DNA from 2 places in the Pantoea sp. nfd-35 genome. Region 1 is predicted to be linked to the other one. Evidence: predicted binding sites of a transcription regulator. Region 1 holds the regulator's gene; the other holds the start of a gene.

What was found. Region 1 encodes LexA, which represses DNA repair genes until DNA is damaged. Its sites were predicted from a motif close to TNCTGTATGTACATACAGNA; they were not measured.
Region 2: dinG (ATP-dependent DNA helicase DinG) is a predicted target of LexA. The motif match lies at 2,487-2,506, and genes of this name have one in related genera.

What each region holds. Positions count from the first base shown of each region.
Region 1 is NZ_CP122403.1:4,195,132-4,201,283, forward strand. It holds gene zur (zinc uptake transcriptional repressor Zur) at 296-817, shown strand; gene P9J57_RS19420 (CsbD family protein) at 888-1,100, opposite strand; gene dinF (MATE family efflux transporter DinF) at 1,272-2,594, opposite strand; gene lexA (transcriptional repressor LexA) at 2,705-3,319, opposite strand; gene P9J57_RS19435 (diacylglycerol kinase) at 3,426-3,794, opposite strand; gene plsB (glycerol-3-phosphate 1-O-acyltransferase PlsB) at 3,923-6,152, shown strand, end outside.
Region 2 is NZ_CP122403.1:3,023,787-3,029,938, forward strand. It holds gene ybiB (DNA-binding protein YbiB) at 1-271, opposite strand, end outside; gene dinG (ATP-dependent DNA helicase DinG) at 299-2,461, opposite strand; gene P9J57_RS14080 (GNAT family N-acetyltransferase) at 2,656-3,186, opposite strand; gene P9J57_RS14085 (helix-turn-helix domain-containing protein) at 3,183-3,746, opposite strand; gene P9J57_RS14090 (MerR family transcriptional regulator) at 3,896-4,630, shown strand; gene P9J57_RS14095 (ABC transporter permease) at 4,803-5,534, opposite strand; gene P9J57_RS14100 (ABC transporter ATP-binding protein) at 5,522-6,152, opposite strand, start outside.

The sequences.
Region 1 (6,152 bases):
ATTATTTTTCGATCCGATATGTGCAGTTACCGCCAGAAAAGCTTCAGGCAAATCCGGTCTGAGCCAGCACTTTATTAAGAACATTTAAACATTAGTGCTTAACTCAGTGAGATGTAAAGTAAAAGTAAAAAATATCTATAAACATTCTGAAATACACTGGTCTCAGGCGGGTTGTTGCCGGGTGATAACAGGGGTAAAAGTGGTCAAAAAGGCAGGCTCAGGGACTCCTGGCGAGGTTCAGCGTCAACATAATTATTGTGATAAGATAACATCACCTGTCCAGCGGAGAACTTTCATGTCAACCATGACGCCAGAGCAAATTATGACCCAGGCTGAGAAGCTGTGTTTACAGCGCGGTGTTCGCCTGACAACACAGCGAGCAGAAGTGCTGAGGTTGATGGCCGGACAGCCTGGCTCAATCAGTGCCTATGATCTGCTGGATCAGCTGCGAGTTAGCGAGCCACAGGCAAAACCGCCCACCGTTTATCGCGCGCTGGATTTCCTGCTGGAGCAGGGATTTATTCATCGGGTGGAATCAAATAACAGCTACGTAATGTGCCATCACTTCGAAGCGCCTGCACACACGTCGGTTATGCTGGTGTGCGATCGCTGTGCTGGCGTGACCGAAAAGCAGGCTCAGGGCGCGGAGCAGATCATCGCCTCTTTGGCTGAGGAAGCCCATTTTGTCCTCAGAAATAGCGTGATCGAAGCGCATGGCTTATGTGAGAACTGTGCTGAAGTTGAGGCGTGTGAACAGCATGAACATTGTGATCACGATCATCATACTGAAGGGAAAAAGCGCGGTAAGCGGAGCTAGTTTGCACATCCTTGTGCGGTGGCCGGCATGAGCGTACCGACCCGGGTAGGAGCGTCCCTGAAAAGCGTGATTACCAGCGGTAATCTTTGTTAGAACCTTCCCAGGCCGTTACTTCCTTCTCCGCTTCTTCTTTTGCGTAGCCGTAACGTTCCTGGATTTTACCGACCAGCTGATCGCGTTTACCTTCAATGACTTGCATGTCATCATCGGTCAGCTTGCCCCATTTCTCTTTCATTTTTCCTTTGAACTGTTTCCAGTTACCACTCGCTTCGTCTTTATTCATTGCAGACCTCCACGTTATCCTTCGGTTTCGCATTATCTTGCAGTTAAGCAAAATCACGATATAAAGCGCTGGTCATAAGCGCCATTCAAAGTTAATTGTAGTAGGTAATCTCAGGATTGCCGGAAAAAATGAAAATATTATGTATCCTGCGTCATAATTCCGCCTGAGCGTTCAGGCATTGAACCAGGTGCCATTACGCCAGTGCTTCCGCCAGACCAGCCACAAGGATAAGCCACGCAGGGCCAGGAAAACGGCGATAGCCAGCCACAAACCATGGTTGCCCAGCCAAGGCAGTGTCGTGAGCGTCAGGAAGTAACCCAGCGCAGCCACTGCCATGCTGTTACGCATTTCTCTGCCCCGCGTTGCGCCAATAAACATGCCATCCAGTAGATAGCACCAGACGCCGATCAGCGGTAACACCATCTGCCAAATCAGAAAACTATCGGCCGCCTCTTGCAGTGCACGAATAGAAGTCAGCAAAGTCACGATCTGATAGCCAAAAAAAGCATAGGCCAGCGAGAAAAACAGCGCCACTAACAGGGCTTGGCGACAGGCAGACAACCATACCTGCTGCAGTCGGCTACCGTCTTTTGCCCCGTGTGCTTCGCCAGCAAAGGCCTCGACGGCATAGGCAAAGCCGTCCAGGGCATAAGCGGTAAAAGTAATAAACATCAGAAGGATAGCATTTACCGCTACCACATCCGGGCCAATACGGGCACCCAGTACGGTCAGCGAGGCAAAGCAGAGCTGCAAGAGCAATGAGCGCAGTAAGATATCGCGGTTAAGGCGAAGAAGGCGGTGAATATCGCCACGCCAGCTGCGGGTGAGCATATCAAACCTGATACCACGGAGCTTTAATACGCGCCACACCATCGCCATACCGACCAGCAACGTCGCGTATTCTGCCAGCGCGGTGGCGGTGGCGGCACCGGCCACGCCCCAGTGCAGGCCCAGAACCAACCAAAGATCTAACAGGATATTGATGACATTCCCCACCACCAGCAGGATGACGGGTGCCCGGGCATACTGAACGCCCAGCAGCCAGCCCAGGATTACCAGGTTAGCCAGCGTTGCGGGCGCGCTGAGCCAGCGAATATGAATAAACAGGGCAGCCTGTTCCAGCACCGACGGATCCCCACCGACAAAGCGGGTCGCCAATGCGGTGACGGGATAGCGGAGGAAGATAAACAGGATGCCGACCACCAGGGCGATGATCAGTGGCTGTGTCAGCGCACGCGCCAGCGCGGTCTTATCGCCCGCACCGAATGCCTGTGCCGTTAAGCCCGTAGTGCTCATGCGTAGAAAAAGCAGCAACATGAAGACAAAGCTGGTGACGGTCGTGCCGACGGCGACGCCGCCCAGATAGATCGGACTGTCGAGATGACCAATAACGGCCGTATCGACCAGGCCGAGCAAAGGAACCGTAATATTTGACAGGATCATGGGCAGCGCTAACCGCCACAGTTTTTTATCGGTAGCCGTCAGAAAGCGCATTCGTAAATCCGTGCGATGAACCGCCGGGGTTTCAGGTCAACCCACAGCGGAAAAGTAAGGACAAGCAGGGGAATAGTAAGATTGACGAAAGCCGACAATCTTAACCGGTTTTACAGCCACTCACCGTTACGCACAATGCCCACGGCCAGACCTTCAACGGTCAGTGACTGGGCACGGGTGTCAACAACGATAGGCTCGAAATCATTGTTTTCAGGTAAGAGATGCACCACAGAACCCTGCTTTTTCCAGCGTTTTACCGTGACTTCGTCATCGATGCGCGCCACCACAACCTGACCATTGCGCACGTCCTGCGTTTTGTGTACGGCCAGCAGATCGCCATCCATGATGCCGATGTCTTTCATTGACATACCGCTTACGCGCAGCAGGAAATCGGCTGAAGGCTTGAACATGTCGGGATCCACTTTGTAATGCGTTTCAATGTGTTCCTGAGCCAGTAATGGCTCACCGGCGGCAACACGACCGATCAGCGGCAGGCCGTCTGATGGCTCTTCTTCCATTAACAAACGGATACCGCGGGACGCACCAGAGACAATTTCAATCACGCCTTTACGCGCCAGTGCTTTCAGGTGTTCTTCGGCCGCATTGGGCGAACGAAAACCGAGTTGTGCAGCAATTTCTGCACGCGTTGGCGGCATGCCTGTTTGATTAATGTGGTCGCGAATCAAGTCGTAGACCTGTTGCTGCCTGCTGGTTAATGCTTTCATCCCGCCCCCTGGTTGTTTATACAGTCGCTGTGAGTATATACAGGTATTGGTGAAATGGAAACCAAAACTCAGGTCAAAATCAGTTATTTGAGCCGAGATGGAACGCTTATCGCAAATGCGACCAAAGCAGCGTTCCCCAGACAAAAAGGGCCAGTAATATTGCGATAAAAACGGCAGCGGATCCCATGTCTTTTGCCCGCCCGGCAAGCGGATGACGCTCCTGGCCTGTGCGGTCTACCACGGCTTCTATCGCGCTGTTCAGGACTTCGACAATAATCACCAGCACGACAGAACCAATCATCAGGATGCGCGAAACAGTATCGACATCCAGCCAGCAGGCCAGGATAATCGCCACCACTGCGGCAACCGCTTCCTGACGAAAAGCGGCTTCGTGCTGCCAGGCAGCACGCAGACCTTGCCATGAATAGCCGGCCGCTTTCACAATACGGTTAAGGCCGGTGGCATTATTTGTCATAATAAAGGAACTCTTTTCAAAGGATTGACGTCAATATTGGGCAGCGCACAATTGTCGCTGTCACAGATTTTTGCTGCGCTTTCTGATAAGCTTGCGCCGCTTTGCTAACAAGAGGCTTCATATTGTCTATGTCAGGTTGGCGTATACTTTTTTATAAATTACTGAATTTACCCCTTTCGTTTCTGGTAAAGAGTAAGGCCATTCCGGCCGATCCCGTATCCGAACATGGGCTGGATCCTACCCGGCCTATTATGTATGTCCTGCCTTATGATTCAAAGGCCGATCTCCTCACTTTGCGTGCGCAGTGCATCCGGCACGATCTGCCCGATCCGCTCTCACCACTGGAGATTGACGGGGCCCTGTTGCCGCGCCATGTCTTTATTCACGACGGTCCGCGCGTGTTCCCCTATTTCGTGCCCAGCGTCGAGTCGGTAAAAATCTTCCACGAATATCTTGATCTGCACCGCAGTAATCCTGAGCTTGATATTCAGATGTTACCGGTTTCAGTTATGTTTGGTCGTGCACCTGGCCGGGAAGTGCAGGGTGAAGACAATCCACCGCATTTGCGCTTGCTTAACGGCGTACAAAAATTCTTTGCCGTGCTCTGGCATGGACGTGACAGTTTTGTGCGCTTCTCACCGACCGTCTCTCTGCGTCGTATGGCGACTGAGCACGGCACGGATAAATCCATCGCCCAGAAACTGGCCCGGGTTGCCCGTATCCACTTTGCCCGTCAGCGTCTGGCGGCTGTTGGCCCGCGCCTTCCCGCGCGCCAGGATTTGTTCAACCGCCTGCTGCAATCGAAGGCGATTGAAAAAGCGGTAGAAGACGAAGCCCGCAGTAAAAAGATTTCCCATGAGAAGGCGCAGCAGAACGCCATCGAGATGATGGAAGAGATTGCCGCCAACTTCTCCTATGAAGCCATTCGCGTGACGGACCGGGTAATGGGCTGGCTCTGGAGCCGCCTCTATCAGGGTATCAATGTGAACGGCGGTGAGCGCGTGCGTCAGTTGGCGCAGGACGGACACGAGATCGTTTATGTGCCCTGCCACCGCAGCCACATGGATTACCTGCTGCTGTCTTACGTGCTGTATCACCAGGGGCTGGTACCGCCGCACATCGCCGCCGGTATTAACCTAAATTTCTGGCCTGCCGGGCCGATTTTCCGCCGTCTGGGTGCCTTCTTTATTCGCCGTACCTTTAAGGGCAACAAGCTCTACTCCACCGTTTTCCGCGAATATCTGGGCGAGCTTTTTACCCGCGGCTATTCCGTCGAGTACTTCGTTGAAGGCGGCCGTTCACGTACTGGCCGACTGCTGGATCCTAAAACCGGGACGTTATCCATGACGCTGCAGGCCATGCTGCGCGGCGGTACGCGCCCTATCACGTTAGTGCCTATTTACATCGGCTATGAACACGTCATGGAAGTGGGAACCTACGCGAAAGAACTGCGCGGTGCCGTTAAAGAGAAAGAAGGCTTTATGCAGATGGTGCGCGGCTTGCGCAAGCTGCGTAACCTCGGCCAGGGATACGTGAATTTTGGTGAGCCGCTGCCGCTGATAAATTATCTGAACAAGCGCGTTCCTGAATGGCGGGATTCTATCGATCCCATTGAAGCCCAGCGCCCGGGTTGGTTAACCCCAACGGCGAATGATATCGCGGCCACCATCATGGTGCGAATCAATGAAGCCGGCGCGGCGAATGCCATGAACCTGTGCGTGACCGCCCTGCTTGCTTCACGTCAGCGCTCACTAACTCGCGAGCAGCTGATTGAGCAACTGGAGTGCTACACCCAGTTGCTGCGCAATGTGCCCTACTCACCGGATGCAACATTGCCAGACATGTCCGCCGAAGCCTTGCTGGACCATGCCCTTAGCATGAACAAGTTCGAGAGTGAGAAAGACAGTATTGGTGACATCATTATTCTGCCGCGCGAGCAGGCCGTGCTGATGACCTACTACCGTAATAACATTCATCATATGCTGGTGATGCCAGCGCTGATTGCGGCGATTGTGCAGCAGCACCGTAATCTGAGCGAAGCCGAACTGCTGCGTCAGGTCAGTCTGATTTACCCCATGCTGAAGAGCGAACTGTTCCTGCGCTGGAGCAATGACCAACTGCCGCAGTTGCTCACTGATTTGTGCCAGGAACTGACGCGTCAGGGGCTGATTACCATTGAAGCGGGCCTGCTGTCGTTCAATACCGCGCGTTACCGTACGCTTCAGCTGCTGGCCGCAGGTGTACGTGAGACGCTGCAGCGCTACGCCATTACTTTCTCCATCCTGAGTGCCAAGCCCACCATCAACCGTGGCACGCTGGAAAAAGAGAGCCGTACCCTGGCGCAGCGTCTGAGCGTGT
Region 2 (6,152 bases), 1.2 Mb from region 1:
CACCGTTATAGCTGGGAATGACCACAGGCATTGGACGACCGCTCGGCGCCTGCAGGCGCATCACACGCGACTGCATCGCCTGATAGAAGCCGCGCATTTCTGCTTCGCCTTCACCTTTGATTCGCAGGGCGATTAAAATACTGCCCATTTCAAGATCCGGCACCTCGCCGTCCAGCATTGCGCCGTAGAGTGCCAGGGCACTGTCGAAATCGATATCGCGAGCATGGTTCTTACCGCGCCCGACTTCTTTGATAATTTTATTCAGTTCCATCACGCATTTCCGCTCAGTGGCAACGACTTAACGCCGCTTCGCACGCGGTTTGCGCGTGCCGGGATTGGGTTTGGTGTTTCTGGCCTCGGGTTCAGGCGTGACCGGCTGCTCAATTGAAAACACCGGCAGCGCCGCCAGCAGCCGACTGCCGTAAGCTTTACTCAACAGGCGGCGATCGTAAATAACAATCTCGCCAAAACACTGATGGCTGCGGATCAAACGCCCGACCTGCTGAATCAGCGTAAAAGAGGCGCTGGGTAAGCTCTGTACCTCAAACGGATAACGCCTGAGGCTCTTCAGCCATTCGCCCTCGGTTAAAATTACCGGACTGTCTATGGGCGGAAAAGCAATTTTATGGATATGTACCTGACTGAGCAGCTCACCTTTTAAATCCAGCCCTTCCGCAAACGACTGCAGGCCGATGAGAATACTGGTATCGCCCTGCTCTACCCGTTTGCGGTGCAGGGCGATCAGGCGACTGCGGGGCTGATCGCCCTGCACCAGCATCATCAGTCGTAATTCCGGCAGCGCCTCGACAAACTGTTGCATGGCGCGCCCGCTGGCAAACAACACCAGCACGCCTTTATGCTTTTCTGTCTGCATTTGCTGGCGGAAAAAGGCCGCCATCTCCGCGATATGCTCAGCCTCATTCGCCATCAACGGTTCGTAGCGCATCTGCGGGATCACCAGCTTGCCCTGATCGACGTGGCTGAACGGCGACGCCAGTGCCACAAAACGGTCGCCCGCCTTTTCATTCAACCCCGACATTTCCTGCAGGCGGCTAAAGCTGTTCAATGAGCGCAAGGTCGCGGAGGTCACGACAACGTGAGGAATCTTGCGCCACAGCATTTTTTCCAGCTGATCGCAGACGCGAATTCCCGCGCAGTGGAAGAACAGGTGTGCCTGACCGTCGCGCAGTTCACGGGTTATCCATTTTGAAACGGGCGCACCAGAGGCTTTTTCCATCGCAGCCAGTCGCCACAGCTTGCTGACTGATTCAAACCAGCCAAAGTGGCGGTTGAGCTGCAATAAATTGCGGTGCAGACGCACGAGATCGACGCTTCCGGTTTGTTCACTCAAGGCGTTAATCAACCCTTCGCTGAGTCCACGTAGCCCGTCGCTCAGCTTGAACAGCCGGGCGCACAGCGCCAGCAGCTCGTCGGGTAAGGTGCCCAACACGAAACGAAACTCGCCGGGTTGATTGTGCGGCGGAAGCAATGGGCTTAATGCCTCACTTATGGTGGCAAGGCGTTCTCGCAGTTCATCGCAGTGGGCTTTAAGACGTTCAGGATTGGCCAGCGGCGGGGGGGATTTGGGCCGCATCTGGCTCATAATCGCCTCCACCAGCTTCACAAACAGATCGAGCTGCAGGCTGGTCCAGCCGGGCGTGATATCGGCGCTCATCTCCAGTGCATCACGCGCCACTTCAGGCAGGTGATGCCCTTCATCCAGCACCAGCATCAGATTTTTGGCCGGGGGCAGCACCGATTCGTTTTCCATGGCCGCCATCACCAGCGCGTGGTTGGCTACCACCACATCGACCTGCTCGATTTCCCGCCGGGCAACGAAAAACGGACATTCGCGGTACCAGCGGCAATGCACGCCAAGGCAACTGGCTTTGTCAGTAGACAGACGCTGCCACAGGCTGTCGCTGACGTTCTCCTCGCTGTGATCGCGCAGGCCGTCCCACTGGTAGCGATCCAGTGACTTTTGCAGCCGTCCGCACTGGATCTGCTCTTCTTTGGTGCTGCTGACCGCTTCGTCATCCAGGTAGAACAGCAAATCGGCCTGCTGATTATCGTCTGCGACCAGCGCGGCCAGATTGCGCGGACACACATAGCGCCCGCGTCCAAAGGCCGCAGTAAAGGTGAGATCCGGAATGATTTTTTTAAGCAACGGCAAATCTTTGCTGAAGATCTGATCCTGCAAGGCGACGTTGGCCGTGCTGATCACCAGCCGCTTCTCTTCCGCGCGGCTGACGGCGATGCCAGGAATAAGATACGAAAGGGTTTTGCCCACGCCAGTCGGCGCTTCTACAGCCAGGTGGCGCCCGTCATCACCCGACAGACATTTCGCGACCTCCGCGATCATCTGCCGCTGAGCAGGACGGGGAATAAAGTCTGGCACCTGTTGCTGCAGCGCTTTATACCACTGTGCGATCTGGCTTTTTAATGCTGCTGTCAGGGCCATGTTAAGATTACCACTTTACTCGATGGCCTGTATTTTTACACAGTATCGCAGTGACGTCAGCTTTCGGGTCTTTTTTTTCGTGCTGGCTTCAGAAAAGGCCTGCTCGTGCTGTCGGGTCAACAGCAGGCCACAGCCGTCGTATCGTGTTGTCGCGTGTTGCGCAGGGATAAGGCGGCGGCCCGAAGGCCTGTACTTCAGCCGCCGTGCGAATCCAGCACCTTAAACATCACCGTGGTCGCGTCCAGTTTTCCCTCAATAGACTGCGCATAGGCAGGAATCTCACCCGCAACCTGCCAGTGCAGCGCGCGATAAAGATCGCTGGCCACGTCCCCGGATCGGGTGTCCAGCACCAGCAGGCGCTTTCCCTTCTGATACGCCCGCTGTTCTGCCTGCTGCATTAACCTGCGCGCTATCCCCTGCCGCCGCGCCTGCGGATGCACGAGCAGCTTACTGACTTCGGCCCGATGGCTTCCATTGGGCATGGCGCTGTCATTGAGCATCACGGTGCCCACCACCCGGCCATGCTGGCGGGCAACCAGCAGTTCACTCTGGCCTTTTTCCAGCGCGGCAAGCTGATTTTGCCAAAAAAGGGTCATCACGCTGATGTTTTCAGGATCGATAAAACCGATGCTGGCACCCTCGGCCACACAGGCCTGTAAGACCTGGGCCAGTTCGGGTAAAACCTGTTGTGCCTCAGCGGCGCTGAATTGTTGATACGTCATCATGATTTGCAGACCACCAGTAAGTAGCGGGCACCTTCAGTAAGATGTGCCTGAAAAGCGGACGCGCCGCTAAGATGAAAACGCAGGCTGTCGCCGGGTGCTAAGGTCCAGCTCTGCGCGCCCATGGTTATCGTCAGCTGTCCCTGTTGCATCCAGATATGTTGCTCCATGCCCTGTAGCGGTGGCGCGTCGTATTCGACGCGCGCGCCGGGCCGCAGTGTGCCTTCTATCAGCTCACAGCGGAAATTATGGGCTGGCGGTGAGACATTGCGGCGACTAAATCCACTGGCTTCGTCGTTCCAGATCGGCTGGCGTTCGCGAGGGATCAGGAGATCGCTTTCCGCTTCCACTTCGCTCAGCAGGCGCGACATGGTCAGACTGTAAGCCACACACAAACGATTAAGCAGGGCAGCCGTTGGGCTGGTTTCAGCACGCTCAATACGCGATAATGTGGGCCGGCTAATGCCGGTGGCGGTTGAGAGTTCATCAAGTGACCAACCCTGCTTCATCCGTAATTCTGCAAGGCGGGCTGCTAAGCGTTGCTCCGTATTATCAAAAGACATGTTTCATCTCACTTATGAAAAATAAATCTCATAATTGAGATAGAACAACAATTAAGCGCAGCCGTCAAGTTGTACATCTAAAAATTGGTTGTACAACTTAACAGGCTTCGTTATGGTGTTTTAACTCAGGTCAGTTTAAAGAGGTAAATATGACCTTATACAGTATCGGCGATGTCGCCGAACGCTGTGGCATAAATCCGGTTACCTTACGCGCCTGGCAACGACGTTATGGATTATTGAAACCACAACGTACCGAAGGCGGTCATCGACAGTTCGATGAAGAAGATGTTCAGCGTATTCAGGAAATCATGCGCTGGATTGAAAGTGGAGTACCAGTAGGCAAGGTCAAAGCACTACTGGAAGGTGGAGATGTTGATTCCAACGATGGCTGGACCGCCATGCAGGACGAACTCATCAGCATACTGCGCCATGTAAGACCGGCTAAGCTACGCAACAAGATCGCTTTAATTGGTCGCGAACATGCGGTTGATGCCTTGATCGATCACGTTTTTATGCCCATAAGGCAGAAACTCAGCCTGGATCAGAATACAGCACGGACAATGTGCAGCCTGCTGGATGGCATCCTGATCGACTACGTGGCTTTTTGTCTGGCAAGCAGTCGCAAAAAAGCCGGTAAAGAAGCGCTGATTATTGGCTGGGGCATTGAAGATCGCACGCGCATCTGGCTGGAAGGATGGCGACTGTCGCAGCACGGCTGGCGCATCGACGTGCTTGCCGAACCGCTTGATGTTCCCCGGCCCGAGTTATTTCCGGGGCTGAATATGTTTGTTTTTACCGGTAAAAGACTGACGCGCCGTCAGCAGGAACAGCTGGCACACTGGCAGGAACAGGGATTCTCTGTACGTTTGCACGACGCACACTGAAATAAAAACGCACGCTCGGCACTATGACGGCTGCCTTGCGCGCGCTATTATCCCCGCCTTGACGTAAACACCCTCAGGTTAGTTATGAACTGGAAAAAAACATTTTTTGCCACGCTGTTTGCCATTATGGCTATCGGCGGCACCAGTGGACTTATGCTGGTCGGCTATTCACTTATCGTTCATTCACGCTAAGACGGCGCTGCAGCCGTTCAAACAGGCGATCGCTGACGATCGCTAACAGCCCGACCAGCAACGCGCCTTGTATGACATAGGCGGTATTAAAGCCGCTCAGGCCGATGATGATGGGCGAGCCCAGGCTCTTTGCCCCGACGGTAGAGGCGATGGCCGCCGTGCCGATATTGATGATGACGGAGTTACGTATGCCGGCAATGATCACCGGTGCCGCCAGCGCAAGCTCAACCTGCCACAAACGCTGCCAGCCACTCATGCCGACACCCACGGCGATCTCACGACTGCTGGCCGGGACACTGCCCAGCCCCGCCAGTGTGCCCTGTAAAATTGGCAGCAGCCCATAAAGCAGCAATGCCACCACGGCAGGCCACGCGCCAAATCCCATGACAGGCACGGCTATCGCCAGCACCGCCACCGGCGGGATCGTCTGACCGGCGGCGGCGATGGTTTCCAACAACGGGCGAAAAGCCCGTCCCGCAGGGCGAGTGACCAGCACGCCGCTGCCGACGCCGATAACAACCGCCATCAGGCTGGCGGTTACCACCAGAAAAAGATGTGCCAGGGTGAGCTGCCAGAAACTGTCCTGCTGATAAAGCGGGCGGGCCAGATCGGGAAACCAGGCGGCAAACACGGGGCCGCTGTAGGGCATGGCCGCCAGCAGGCTGAGATAAAACAGGACCAGCCACAGCAGAGGATCGGCTAACCGTCGCATTGTTGAGCCTCGGTGTGATGAAGAAGATCGCTGAAGTAGAGCACGCCCAGCGGTTGCTGATGCGCATCTACGACGGGCAGTTTATCCGTGCCGCGGCTGATAAACTGTGACAACGCTTCGCGCAGGCTCAGCGTCGCCGCCAGCGGCTCGGCATCCAGCCATTCCCCACGACGTACTGCGCGTCCCACCTGGCCAAGCGCCAGCAGACGCAGCCCTATCTCGCTGCGCCCCAGAAAATCACGCACAAAGTCGTTGCCTGGTCGGGTCAGCAATTCAAGCGGTTTACCCTGCTGAACGATCTCACCGTCGTCCATAAGTACAATATTGTCGGCCAGCGTCAGGGCTTCATCAATATCGTGCGTGACCAGCACGATGGTGCACCCTGAGGCACGGTGAATGCGTAACATCTCCTGCTGAAGCGCAGTGCGCGTGACCGGGTCCAGTGCGCCAAAGGGTTCATCCATCAGCAGTACGTCAGGATCCGCCGCCAGCGCCCGCGCAACACCAACGCGCTGCTGTTGTCCCCCGGAGAGCTGATGCGGATAGCGGCGAAGTAATGCCGGATCCAAATTCAGCAGTGCGATCAACTCGTCAATACGTTCGCGCCTGCGCGCTTTT